2 regions of the uncultured Haliea sp. genome follow, and region 2 is predicted to be linked to the other one. Evidence: predicted binding sites of a transcription regulator. Region 2 holds the regulator's gene; the other holds the start of a gene.
What was found. The regulator sigma-54, encoded in region 2, starts transcription at its own class of promoters, with help from an activator protein. The targets are predictions, from matches to a motif close to TGGCACANNNNTTGCNNT.
Positions count from the first base shown of each region.

Region 1: a site for sigma-54 is predicted at 3,891-3,908, ahead of AACZ17_RS11080 (THxN family PEP-CTERM protein). Genes of this name have one in related genera too.

Region 1 covers NZ_CAXBAE010000008.1:127,676-134,217, reverse strand. The annotation lists gene AACZ17_RS11100 (FtsX-like permease family protein) at 1-778, opposite strand, end outside; gene AACZ17_RS11095 (hypothetical protein) at 779-2,194, opposite strand; gene AACZ17_RS11090 (PEP-CTERM/exosortase system-associated acyltransferase) at 2,226-2,957, opposite strand; gene AACZ17_RS11085 (acyl-homoserine-lactone synthase) at 3,046-3,684, opposite strand; gene AACZ17_RS11080 (THxN family PEP-CTERM protein) at 4,008-4,934, shown strand; gene AACZ17_RS11075 (ATP-grasp domain-containing protein) at 5,188-6,542, shown strand, end outside.
Region 2 covers NZ_CAXBAE010000001.1:478,366-484,907, forward strand. The annotation lists gene AACZ17_RS02220 (calcium/sodium antiporter) at 23-1,000, shown strand; gene AACZ17_RS02225 (KpsF/GutQ family sugar-phosphate isomerase) at 1,015-1,992, shown strand; gene AACZ17_RS02230 (HAD hydrolase family protein) at 1,994-2,515, shown strand; gene lptC (LPS export ABC transporter periplasmic protein LptC) at 2,515-3,075, shown strand; gene lptA (lipopolysaccharide transport periplasmic protein LptA) at 3,056-3,634, shown strand; gene lptB (LPS export ABC transporter ATP-binding protein) at 3,612-4,337, shown strand; gene AACZ17_RS02250 (RNA polymerase factor sigma-54) at 4,479-5,966, shown strand; gene raiA (ribosome-associated translation inhibitor RaiA) at 6,074-6,361, shown strand; gene ptsN (PTS IIA-like nitrogen regulatory protein PtsN) at 6,370-6,542, shown strand, end outside.

The DNA of each region.
Region 1 (6,542 bases), on a different contig from region 2:
AAAATTCGGCGAGGGCGTACCAGGGTTGCACATCGAACGCGGCTGACGGTAGCGCGGCGCGCACCGGGCCCAACGCGGCGTCCGTGGCTGCGGTATCCTGCAGGAACACCAGCCAGGCATGGGCGCCCTCCACCTGGGCCAGCTCCCGCGCCAGGGAGAGGGGCAGCAGCAGTGCCGCATCATCAAACTCCTGGCTGAATGAGCTGAACACCCCGACCACCTCGGCTTCCGCCGCCCCCAGCTGGCCCTCGGGTGTATTGACCAGCAGCACCACCGAGCCACCGGGCGCCACCTCGAGCTGCCGCGCCAGCCCCTCCCCCAGCACCACCTGCTGATGATCGCCAGGCGCCAGGCGACGGCCCTGCTCTATGCGCAGGGCGCGATCGTCCAGCATATCCCGTGCCGGGTCGATCCCTTCACTCATAAAGGGCAGCGTCTGCTCGGCAAAGCTCACCAGGCCATTCAGCAACAGGCGCGGTGAGACCGTCGACCCCGGGGGCAGCAGAGTCGGGTCCAGCGCAATCTCGGCGGGCAACAGATACGACCAGGGATCGCTGCGGCCGCGCTCCTGAAAACCGGGGCGCGTGATCTGCAGGTGGCCATACTGCGAGCGGATCGTGGCTTCCCGGAACTCCTCGAACATGGCTTCATTGAAGCCAGTGGCGACCAGCAGGGCGGTCACGCCGAAGCCGATGGACAGCAGCGCGGTGAGGCTGCGACGAAACTGCCGGCGCAGATTCCGCAGGGCCAGCAACAGCGCCATCAACAGGCCGGGCACTCAGGCACCCCCCGGAAAGTAGCGGAACTTGCGCTCGTAATCCAGGCCCATGCCGTGGGGGAATGAGGCGTAGGAAAAGCAGCGCAGTTCAGGCACTTCAGCGTCGCGGCGCGCGGCGGCCTCGGCCACCAGGGACTGCAGCTCGGCGCCCACGGCCTCCGGCCCACGGCGCGCGACCTGCGCCAGCTGCACGTCCAGGCGCAGACCACCCTGGGCCGGTGCCAGCACGCGAAAAGCCCCCGACAGCTGGTCAGCGACCGCCGGCCGCCGATACAGCAGGGCCTTGAAATGATCCACGTGCCAGTCGGCGTTGACCCTATCCCGGGCACGCCCGTGCATCGCCAGCATGGGAAACGGCACTGCGGCAAGCGCTGCGCGCTCGGCCTCGGTCAGGGGCTCGCGGTCGGCCGCCGTGAGCCAGCGCGCGCGATCACCCGTGCGATAGCGAATCATGGGCACAGGCGCCTCGCGGTCGAGCATGGTGATCACCAGGTCACCCACGCCGTCCGCCCCTGCGTCTACAATCTCCACGTAGCTGCGCAACGGGTTGAAGCAGAAGTAGGACGGCAGGGGCTGGTCGGGATTCTGTCGATGCAGGGCGCGACGCAGGGCAATGGTTTCGGACGTTTCGAAAAACAGGTTCAGCCCCAGCTCACCCACGCCCATGGAGCTGCCAATCAGTGTGCCACCCGGCTCGTCCAGGGGTACCTGCAGGGCGGCGGCGAGATAGCTTCTATAGTCCTCGGAGAACATTTCTTCGCCGAGAATGACGTTCATGCGCAACTGCGACCAGTCGAATGCCTGCTCGGCCGCATAGTCCAGCAGGCGCTTGCAGAACAGCGGGTCAGTGCAGAGGATGGCCTGGTCAAACAGCGGGCCCGCCTGGCGGAGGATCGCCAGCGCCATGTCCTCGCGAACGCTGACATTGGCGACGCAGACCGTATTGGAGGTGAACACCACACCCATCGGCAGGCAGTTCACCAGCAGGGTAGACCGCTGGTCGATGCCAAACGCCTGCTGCAGACCGAGGTCGATGTCGTCGGGGGTCAGGTGATGCTGTCGGCGGGTGCTGACGCCAAAGGCAAAGTTGCTGCCGCCATGGCCGGAGCTGGTGAGCACGCCGGCCAAGGCAGTGGGTGGCACCTTGTCGACCATGAGCTGCTGGATGGGGAACCGTTCGAAGAGGTCGGCCTTGGTGAGGATGGGCGCGCGCTGCAGCACCTGTTCACCGCTGGCGCACTGCTCCGCTCTTACCCCGGCCTCCTCCAGCAGGGTGCGATAGGCCGTGCAATGACGCGCCGCGCGCTGAAACACCGCGGGCAGGCGCTTGCGACCCGCAGCAAGGAGTTTTTCCGGCGTCTGCCGCGCAAGCAGGGACAACAGTACAGTGCGTTTGAGTCGGCTCAGGCGTGACATGAAAAGGGTCGAGTCGCTGGCAAGCGCATCATCACGGTCCGCTGCGGAACCACCACAGCAAGGCCGGATTGGAGGCCTCAAGTGCCTCCTCCAGCTTGCGCAAGTCGCCAAGGTAGGGCGTTACCGGGCCGTAGTAGTCGCTTTCCGGGCCAATGGGGGTGAAGTCGAACCCGTAGATCCGCAGTACGCGAGCCAGGCCCTTTTCCATGGCCGCATACCAGTAGCGGATGCCGTTTTCACAGCTGAAGCGGTAGATTTGCCGGTACAGACCGAGCACCAGCAAGGGGGCATTGACACGCTTCTCGCCGCGCGGTGATTCGTCGACGGCGCCCGGGCCTTTCAGGTGCGACTCGTTGATCCCCCACAGGCTGTCACCGGCACGCCGCCGGTACTCGCGCTTGACCGCAAGGCGCGACACCTCACCTGATTCTGCTGCCGGCGGTGGCTCAAAGTCGGCAAAGGGCGGGCAGTGCTCAAAGAACGGCAGCCGCTCGCCCTCCACAGGCATCACCAGGCGTGCGGTGCCCGCCACCACACCCTCGGCGTTGGTGGCGGAAAAATGTGCGGACCGCGCATCGTAGATGTCCGTTTCGAGGCCATCGGGGTAGCGGGCGGCGTTCAGGAAGTGGCACTCCAGGCAGTAAATCTGGTAGCGCAATGCATAGAGATCGGAGAGTTCCGCGGTTTCACTGCCACGATCATAGGAGTGGAGCGAAAAGTATTTCGCCAGGGCTCCCAGCGATGCTGCCGCGTCGCGATCCATTGCTGTCTCCACTAAGACGTTTTCATTATCTCTGGAGCATAGCACCAATCGGTGGCACGCCCGAAGACAAACGACAACTGAGGTAAAGCTAAAGCGTCGAGTCCAGCCAGTGTAGCAGTGTGGGATTCACCTGCGCCAGCCGCCGTTGCAGGGCGGAGAGTTCCAGCAGGTAGGGCGCAACCGGGCCGTGGTAGTCAACCGACGGGCCGATACGCTCAAACTCAACTCCAATGCGACTCAACATGCGCACCAGGGGCCGTTCCATGGCCGCATACCAGTAGTCGACACCCTGCTGCAGGCTGTATTGGTACATTTCCCGGTACACAGTAAGGATGACCGTACCGGTGTCTCCACCCCCGGGCGGGGTCCGGCAGCGCTGGTTGAGGACCAGGCGCGACACCTCCCCGGCGCTATGCGAAGGAGGCAGCGAGGCATTTTCGAAGAGCGGGCAATGTCGCTGGAACGGGAAGCCTGCACCCGCTGCATCCAGCACCAGCCGCACTGAACCCGCCACCTCATCGTCGCGGTCAAAAGCCGCGAAGCACCTGGCACGCGAGTCGTAGTCGTCGCGTTCAAGCCCCTCTGGATAGTCCGCCGTGGGCAGGAAGGCCCTCTCCTCACAATACACGCTGTAGCGCAGCCGATAGATCCGGCGCAGTTCCTGTGGGTGGGTGACTATACGGGTACTCAGCCAGTGTTCCGGACGGAACGCCTTGGAATTGGTCATAAAAGGATCTTGCCTTCTGAGTGGCCTTGCGCTGTTGGGTTTTGTGGAAATGACCCCTCGTATCCCGCCAAGGCCGGAGCCATGTTACGAGATTGCGGCAGCTGCGGAAAGCGGCTGTCAGGAATTTTTACACCAGGGCGGGAGACAGGCGATAGAGCGATAGGGGGGAACTCTCAACCCATTGTTTTTGCTCATTTTATTTTTATTGGCACGTGCATTGCTTTACAACTCGTGCGACGGCGGCCAGGCCACAACCACTGGCCGGACGCTAACACTCCGATACCCCCAGGGCACTGTCGGAACACAATACCAGGAGATTCATGATGAAAACGATGATCAAGACAGCAGGCGCAGCGAGTCTCCTCGCGATGGCCGTAGCTGGTACTTCCGCGGTGGCAGCGCCGCTTGCGGAGCTGGGTTTCAGCCAGCACGCGGGCTTTGGTGAGCCAACATTCTTCGGCACTTCACTGCAGTACAAGCCTGCAAGCGATGTGGTCAACACCGACCCGCTTGCGCCAGCCGGCACCCTGACCAGCTTTGCTTGGGAAGGCGCTAACGACCCCGTTGAGTCGTCGATCGCCATTGTGTCGTACAATAACGGCAACGCGCCGACTGCGGATCTGGATGGTACGCCCCTGCGCTACACATCCACCTTCGCCGTCGATGGTGACGGGCAGTGGAATGAAGGCGATTGGTGGGTTATCGACACCATCACGCAGACCAACAGAACACTGACCACTCTCGGTGGTGCTGTCGTTGACCCGCTGTGGGTTGTCGACACGCTGGCAAACCTGCGCATCTACGCTGATGCCGCGCGTACTGATCTGGCCTATGCTGACCCCACCACCAACAACAGCATCAGCTTCAACGAAACGCTGAATACCAGCACTGAAGCAGCCTGCGCAGGCCTCAACCCGCTCGAAACGCTGTGCGATGACATCTTCACCGCATCATCCGACGCGTTTGCACCGGTTTCTTTCGTTCGCGACGGTTACCGTTACGACCTCAGCTTCACTCTGTTCGCCGGCACTTCTACTGACAACGGCGTTCCTTCCGGCACCTCAGAAGTTGTTCTGAACCCAGACGGTACTATCACTGTGTACACGCCTGAGTTCAACCCCGGCACCAGCTCTATCCATGTAGCGATGAGCTACATGGCGACGGCAGTTCCCGAGCCTTCAGTTCTGGGGCTGTTCGGCGCAGGTATGCTGGCGTTGGGCTTTGCCGGTCGCCGTCGCAAGAAGGCCTAAGCCGATCCCAAAGGCCCATGCGTGCCCTGTATCGGGCTAACGAATGAGTCCCTCAAGTTGAAAACGGCCCGAAAGGGCCGTTTTTTTTGCTTGCACCAAGAGCAGCGCAGGACCGAATGTATCCACCAGTACCCAAGACTGTTAGCACCATGCCGCAGCGGATAATCCGCGGGAAGCGACAAGTGTTTCAGGCGTAGTCGGTGTTTTTGTTATAGCATCCCCAGATTCGAAAAGCCGGGGACGATCCCAGCAAGTGAAGAGAAAACAAAAAATCAAACGCATACTCGTACTCGATGCCGACATGGTCAGCGCCCTGACTATAGCCCGCTCGCTGGCGGCCAGGCACTTCGTCGTCGATGTCGCAAGTGCCAAAGCCGCACCAATTGCCGCCTACTCAAATTCAGTGGCCGCACACTTTCAATACCCAGACCCGCTGCTGAATGAAGAAGATTTCCTGGCGTGGCTACAAGAACACATACACCATGCGCCCTACGCACTTGTCATTCCGGTAACAGAACGCAGCCTGGTGCCCCTCGCCCACGCTCGGGACCGGTTCCAGGAAACCTGCCTGGCAATAGCTGATGACGACAGCCTTCAGTTGGTTCTGGACAAGGCGGCAACCTTCTCGCTTGCCGAGCGGATCGGCGTGTCCACCCCACAGAGCCTTTATATCTCAAGCATCGACGAGTTACCGGCGTTGCTGCCGCAACTGCGCTTTCCGGTGGTGGTAAAACCCAGCCATTCCGTATCCGGGGGCGCCGCGGGTTACTCCAAGCGCAACGTCAGCTACGCGATTGACGAAGCTGAATTGATCCTGCAGTGCAAGGCGTGCCTCCGACACTCTTCAGTTATTCTGCAAAGCTACTTCCGCGGTCTGGGCGCCGGTGTAGAACTGATTGCCAAGCAAGGCGAGATCCTTTACGCCTTCCAACATCTGCGCTTGCACGAAGTCCCATTGACGGGCGGCGGTAGCAGCTTCCGCATGAGCACCGAACTTGAGCCCAGGCTCCTTGACGCAGCAACCAGGCTGATCCGGGAAATTCGCTGGACGGGTGTAGCGATGGTCGAGTTCAAGTGGAACCCGGCCACCAAAGAATACTGCTTGATGGAGATCAACGGACGTTTCTGGGGTTCCCTACCACTCGCCATGGCCGCCGGCGCCGATTTTCCAGCGATGCAGGCAGAGCTGTCATTGACCGGTGAACTTGGCACCTACCCCCCATACCGGCGCGGTGTGTATTGTCGAAACCTGCCTAGCGACGTCATGTGGCATGAGATGGTATTCCGCAGTCGTAGCGACCCAATCACCCAGGTTCCCTCGTTTGGCCGTGTATTGAAGGACTTGAGCAAGACATTCTCGCTCAAGCACCACTTCGACACTCAGAGCCTGAGTGACCCACTTCCAGGCCTGATTGAAATCACACGTCTGATAACGAACTATGGTCGCAGACTTCATGACATGCTCGCTGAGAAGATGTTCACACTTTCACAGCGTTTGCTTTGGCGCAATGGCACGGTTCGTGAGAGACTCCGGGAGTCAAAAACAGTCCTGTTCATATGTTATGGCAACATCAACCGTAGCGCGCTTGCGCAATCACTCATGACGGC
Region 2 (6,542 bases):
CTTTAACAGGAATTGTGCTCTTATGCTGTTAGCAACAGCTGCCATCGTCATCGGCTTCCTGATCCTGATCTGGAGCGCCGATGTATTCATCGCGGGAGCAGCGGCGCTGGCAGCAAACCTCGGCATGTCGCCGATTGTCATCGGCTTGACCATTGTGTCGATTGGCACCTCTGCCCCGGAGATCCTCGTCTCGCTGACCGCCGCGGTGACGGGTGCGGGGGCACTTGCCATCGGCAACGCCCTGGGTTCCAACATCGCCAATACCGGCCTCGTGCTCGGTGTGACGCTGCTGATCGCGCCGCTGAAGGTGCACCCCGGCTGCATGCGGCGCGAACTGCCCACCTTGCTGCTGGTCACACTGGGGGCAGCGCTGTTGCTCCTGGACGGCGAGCTGTCCCCGCTCGACGGCATCGTCATGCTGGCAACGCTGGCGATCATCATGAGCGCAATGCTGCGCGGTGAAGCCACCGACCCCGAGCTACTGCAGGAGGCCTCTGAACTGACCCGCGAACCCACCCCCCTGGGGACTGCCTGGCTGAGGTTCGGCGGCGGCTTGCTGCTGCTGGTTGCCAGCTCACGACTCCTGGTGTGGGGCGCCACGGGTATCGCCGAACAGCTGGGGGTCTCGGAACTGGTCATCGGCCTGACCATCGTGGCCATCGGCACCAGCCTGCCGGAACTCGCGGCGACGGTGGCCAGCGCCCTGCGAGGCCACGCGGACATCGCCGTGGGCAACGTGATCGGCTCCAACCTGTTCAACCTGCTCGCGGTGATGGCCATTCCGGGCCTGATCGAAACGCAGATTCTCGATGCTCTGGTGCTGTACCGGGACTATCTCACCATGGCCGGCATGACCCTGCTCCTGGCGGCGGCAGTCTATCTGAGCCGCAGTCGGCATAAATCCGGTACGGAGGGCTATGCCTATATCGGACGCAGCCTCGGCCTACTGTTACTGGCGGTGTACGGGCTGTACTATTACTGGCTGTACCGGACCCGCTGAGCCTGCCGCCCACCATGCACGCACATGACCCCGCTGCCCACATCGCTTCCGCGCAACGCACGATCCGCATGGAGCGCGATGCCATCGCCGAACTCGAAGCGCGCATTGACGCCAGCTTCGCAGGCGCCTGCGCGCTGTTGCTCGGCGTCAAGGGGCGCGTGATCGTCACCGGCATGGGAAAGTCCGGGCACATTGCCAGCAAGATTGCGGCCACCCTGGCAAGCACGGGTACACCTGCCTTTTATGTGCATCCAGCGGAAGCGAGCCACGGGGATATCGGCATGATCACCGCGGACGATGCGGTGATTGCGCTCTCCAACAGCGGCCGCTCGCCGGAGGTCGTCACGCTGCTGCCGCTACTGAAGCGGCTCGGCATACCGCTGATCAGCATGACCGGCAATCCGGATTCTCCCCTCGCCGAAGCGTCTGACGCCCACCTGGATACGGGCGTAGAGACAGAGGCCTGCCCGCTCAACCTTGCACCGACCTCCAGCACAACCACCGCGCTGGTCATGGGGGACGCGTTGGCCATCGCGCTACTGGAGGCCCGCGGTTTCACCGCCGAGGATTTTGCCTTTTCGCACCCGGGCGGCACGCTGGGTAAAAAGCTGCTGCTGAAGGTTGAGGACATCATGCACACCGGTGCGGCGATCCCGCGGGTCACACCCGCCACGCCACTGTCTGCTGCGCTGCTGGAAATCAGTCGCAAGGGGCTGGGAATGACCACGGTCACCGGGCCGGAGGACGCACTGGTCGGGATCTTCACCGACGGCGACCTGAGGCGCGCGCTGGACGAGGACGTGGACGTGCGCAACACCCCGATCAGCGAGCTGATGACCCGGGGCGCCAAAACCATCGGGCCCAACATGCTGGCAGCAGAGGCGCTGCGCATCATGGAAGAAAACAAGATCACCTCCCTCGTTGTGCAACGCGGAGAGCGTATCGTGGGCGTGGTCCACTTGATGAACCTGCTACACGCGGGTATCGCCTGATATGGTCACCGAACCCCAGGCCGCGCTGGCCATCCGCCTGCTGGCGCTGGATGTCGACGGCGTCCTGAGTGACGGCCGGGTGACCTACGCCAGCGATGGCAGCGAGCTCAAGTCCTTCAATATCAAGGACGGACTGGGTATCAAGCTGCTGCAGCGTTGTGGCATCCGGGTGGCGATCATTACCGGTCGCCGTTCAGATATGGTCGCCAGGCGGGCCACAGAGTTGGGCATCGCCGACCTGTACGAGGGCCGTGAAGACAAGCTCAGTGCACTGCAGGAACTCGGGGAACACCTGGGCCTGACGCTCAGCGAATGTGCCTACATGGGCGACGACCTCCCGGACCTCGGTGCGATTTGCGCGGCAGGAATCGGGATGACCGTGTCCGATGCCGTGCCGGAGGTGCGCGCCGCCGCAGACTGGTGCAGCCGCGCCCCGGGTGGTGCGGGGGCCGTGCGGGAAGCCGCCGAGTGGCTGTTGCAGGCACGCGGGCAGTGGGACGACCTGCTCACAGAGTTCCGCTGATGGAGCGACGCAGGCGTCCATGGCTTCTCGCGGCGGTGCTGGTCGGCGTAGTGGCGTGCTACCTGGGCATCACGGGCGGTGGTCCGCTGGAGCGCAGACCCGTGGCGCAACAGGCAGATATTGTACAGACCTATCTGCTAGACTCGCGCAGCCTGACCTATGCGGAAGACGGTAACCTCGCCCATGTCATGGAGGCCGTGCGTGTGGAACATCGGGGTGACGATGAGGTCTCAGATCTGGAGCAGCCAAGGTTCTACTCGCATGACGGCAACAACCAGACCTGGTCGGCCAGTGCCACGCGCGGCCGGCTCAAGCACCGGACTGGCATACTGATATTGCGCAAAGACGTGGTGCTGACTGATGACAAGGCCGGGGGTGTTCTGGAAACCAGCGCCATGACCCTCAACCTGAAACAGCGCACCGCAAGGTCCAAGGTCCCGGTCAGGGTGACCCAGGGCAACAATGTACTTACCGCCGACGGGATGTTCGCAGACCTGAAGCGCCAAACCATACGCCTGATGCCCGGCGTGGAGGGGATCTATGTTCCGGAAGGCTCCTGAGGGGAGTCGCATTGGCCCACGTGCACTCAGCATCGGGCTTGCGGTGATCAGCCTGCTGCTGGCCAGCGCCACACAGGCGCTGCCCAGCGACCGCGAGCAGCCAATTCGAATCAGTGCTGATCAGGCCTTGCGCGATGAGCGCGAGGGCTTTACCGAATACACGGGAAACGTGCGTCTGCAACAGGGCAGCCTGCAGATCCAGGCCAACAAGCTCACCATCTTCCATGGCCGAGAGGCCGCTGACCGCATCGTGGCGGAAGGCAGCCCGGCGCGTATGCAGCAGCAGCCGGCGGCCGACAAGGCGGTTATTCACGCAGCAGCGCTCAGCATCGAGTATTTCAAATCCCAGGAGCGGGTGAAACTCAGCCGCGAAGCGCGGATTGAGCAGGACGGCTCGATTGTTACCGGCAATACCATCGATTATTTCATGGCGGAGCAGCGGGTCAGGGCCGACGCCGGTCGGCGCGAGGACGGCGGCCGGGTCGAGGTCGTCATCCCCGCCGAGGTGCTGGAAGGCGACGAACAAGAGGCGCAGCGTGGCGCAACTCAGGGCGAGTAACCTGGCCAAGGCCTACCGGGGTCGCAAGGTGGTCATCGACGTCTCGCTGGAGATTTCCAGTGGGCAGGTGGTCGGTCTGCTGGGCCCCAACGGGGCAGGTAAAACCACCTGCTTCTACATGGTGGTTGGCATTATCACGGCAGACGCCGGGCGCATCGAACTGAATGGCGAAGATATCACGTCACTGGCGATGCACGACCGGGCGCGCCGCGGGCTTGGCTACCTGCCCCAGGAGGCCTCCATTTTCCGCAAGCTGAGCGTGCAGGACAACCTGCTCGCGATTCTCGAAACGCGGCCCGACCTGGGCAAGGCCGAGCGACTGGCACACTGCGACCGGCTGCTGGAGGAGTTCCACCTGACTCACCTGCGCACCAGCCTCGGCCAGGCACTGTCCGGAGGCGAGCGGCGCCGCGTGGAAATCGCCCGCGCACTGGCGACCGAGCCCGACTTCATCCTGCTTGACGAACCCTTCGCCGGCGTGGACCCGATCTCGGTTTCCGATATCAAGGACATCATCATTCATCTGCGCAAGCGCGGCATAGGCGTGTTGATCACAGACCACAACGTCCGCGAAACCCTCGACATCTGCGAGCGTGCCTACATCGTCGGCGAGGGGCATATCATCGCCGAGGGAAATGCCCAGGAAGTGCTGGAAAACCCCCGCGTGCGCAAGGTCTATCTGGGCGAGCACTTCAGGCTTTGACGCAGGGCCTCACCCCTGCCCCGCGCCTCCACAATCCCGCAAGCAAATTTCGCGCCATTCTGTTGCGCGGCTACCTGCGCCAGCGCTACACTGGCATCACAGCCAACCCGCGGCGGTACCCGGGATGAATCCAGTACGTTGATGAAACAGTCGCTTCAACTCAAGCTTGGCCAACAGCTGACAATGACGCCGCAGCTGCAACAGGCCATCAAGCTGCTGCAGCTGAGCACCCTGGATTTGCAGCAGGAGATCCAGCAGGCGCTGGACAGTAACCCACTGCTGGAACTTGCCGAGGACGACTACGACGCCGAGGCTGAAGCCCGCGCGCTGGCGACCGAGAACAGCCAGTCCACCGGAGAAGCCACTCCGGAACAGGCAGAGCGCGACGTCGCCGCTAGCGCTGACGAATGGCAAACCGACACCCTCCCCGATGAACTCCCTGTCGACACCCAGTGGGATGACCTGCTGCCCTCCTCCTCGGCCCCCGCGAGCCAGGGAGAGGATGGGTTTGACGGCGATTTTGACGCGCGCAACAACGCCCGCGACAGTCTGCAGGACCAGCTGCTCTGGCAACTGAACCTCACTCGCCTGTCGGACACTGATCGCATCATCGCCATGGCCATTATCGATGCGACCGACGCCAACGGACGCCTGCAGAGCAGTATCGAGGATATCCATGAGTCGCTGACGCCGGATCTGGACATCGACCTCGACGAGGTCGTGGCGGTGCTGCACTGCCTGCAGCAGTTTGAGCCGGCCGGTGTCTGTACACGCGACCTGCAGGAATGCCTGCTTGTGCAGCTGCAACAGCTTCCCCCGGGTACGCCCTGCGTGGAACAGGCTCGGCTGATGATCAGCCGGCACATGGCACAACTGGGCAGCGGCGACTACAAGCAGATCATGCGTCGCATGCGCCTCAGCGAAGCCCAGCTGAAAGAGGTGCTGGACCTGATCCGCACCCTGGATCCAAACCCGGGGCAGAGCGTTGGCGAAGACACCACGGAGTATGTGGTGCCTGATGTTTTCGTGAGCAAGCGCAACGGCCGCTGGGTGGTCGAGCTCAACCCTGACATTGCGCCCAAGCTGCGCATCAATGACAGCTATGCCAGCCTGATACGTCGCGCCGACAGCAGTGCCGACAACACCTTCCTGAAGGACAACCTGCAGGAAGCCCGCTGGTTCCTGAAAAGCCTGCACAGCCGCAACGAAACACTGATGAAAGTGGCGAGCAAGATCGTGGAACACCAGCGCAATTTCCTTGAGTATGGCGAAGAGGCCATGAAGCCGTTGGTGCTGCATGACATTGCGGACGCCATCGAGATGCACGAATCGACCATATCCCGCGCCACAACACGCAAGTACATGCACACGCCGAGGGGTATTTTCGAACTGAAATATTTCTTCTCCAGCCACGTGGGCACCACTGAAGGTGGCGAGGCCTCTTCCACCGCGATCAAGGCGCTGATTCGCAAGCTGGTGGCGGCGGAAAACCCGCGCAAACCGCTCAGCGACAGCAAGATTGCCGCCGTGCTGGAGGAGCAGGGTCTGCAGGTGGCGCGCCGCACGGTGGCGAAATATCGCGAGATGTTGATGATCCCGCCCTCCAATGAGCGCAAGAGATTGGTCTAGACTATCAGTGTACTGCCCGGCAGTACGTGGTCAGGTTGCCGCCGGCAGAGCGCGGCACACCGGTTCCGGGCGACAAGCCCGGCTTTCATGAGAAGAAGGAGTCAGGTATGCAATTGAACGTCAGCGGACACCACGTAGAGGTTACCCATGCGCTGCGTGAATATGTGGAGAGTAAGTTCGAGCGCCTGCAGCGACATTTCGACCAGATAACCAATACCGAAGTCACCCTGATTGTGGAAAAAATGGTGCAGAAGGCCGAGGCCAACGTGCACATTTCAGGCGCGGACATCTTTGCCGCAGCGGAGTCAGAGGACATGTATGCAGCGATTGACGCACTGGCCGACAAGCTCGACCGCCAGCTCATCAAACACAAGGAAAAGGCGCGAGCCCGTTAGGAACTTTCATGCACGTTCTTTCTGAACTGCTGACGCCGGGGCGCACGGTCTGCCGTGCCCCCGGCAGCAGTAAAAAAAGGCTCTTTGAAACGCTGGCCAGTGTGGTCAGCGACACCAGTCCGGAGCTTGCCGAGGCGGATATCTTCGCCCAGCTCATCGCGCGCGAGCGCCTGGGCAGTAC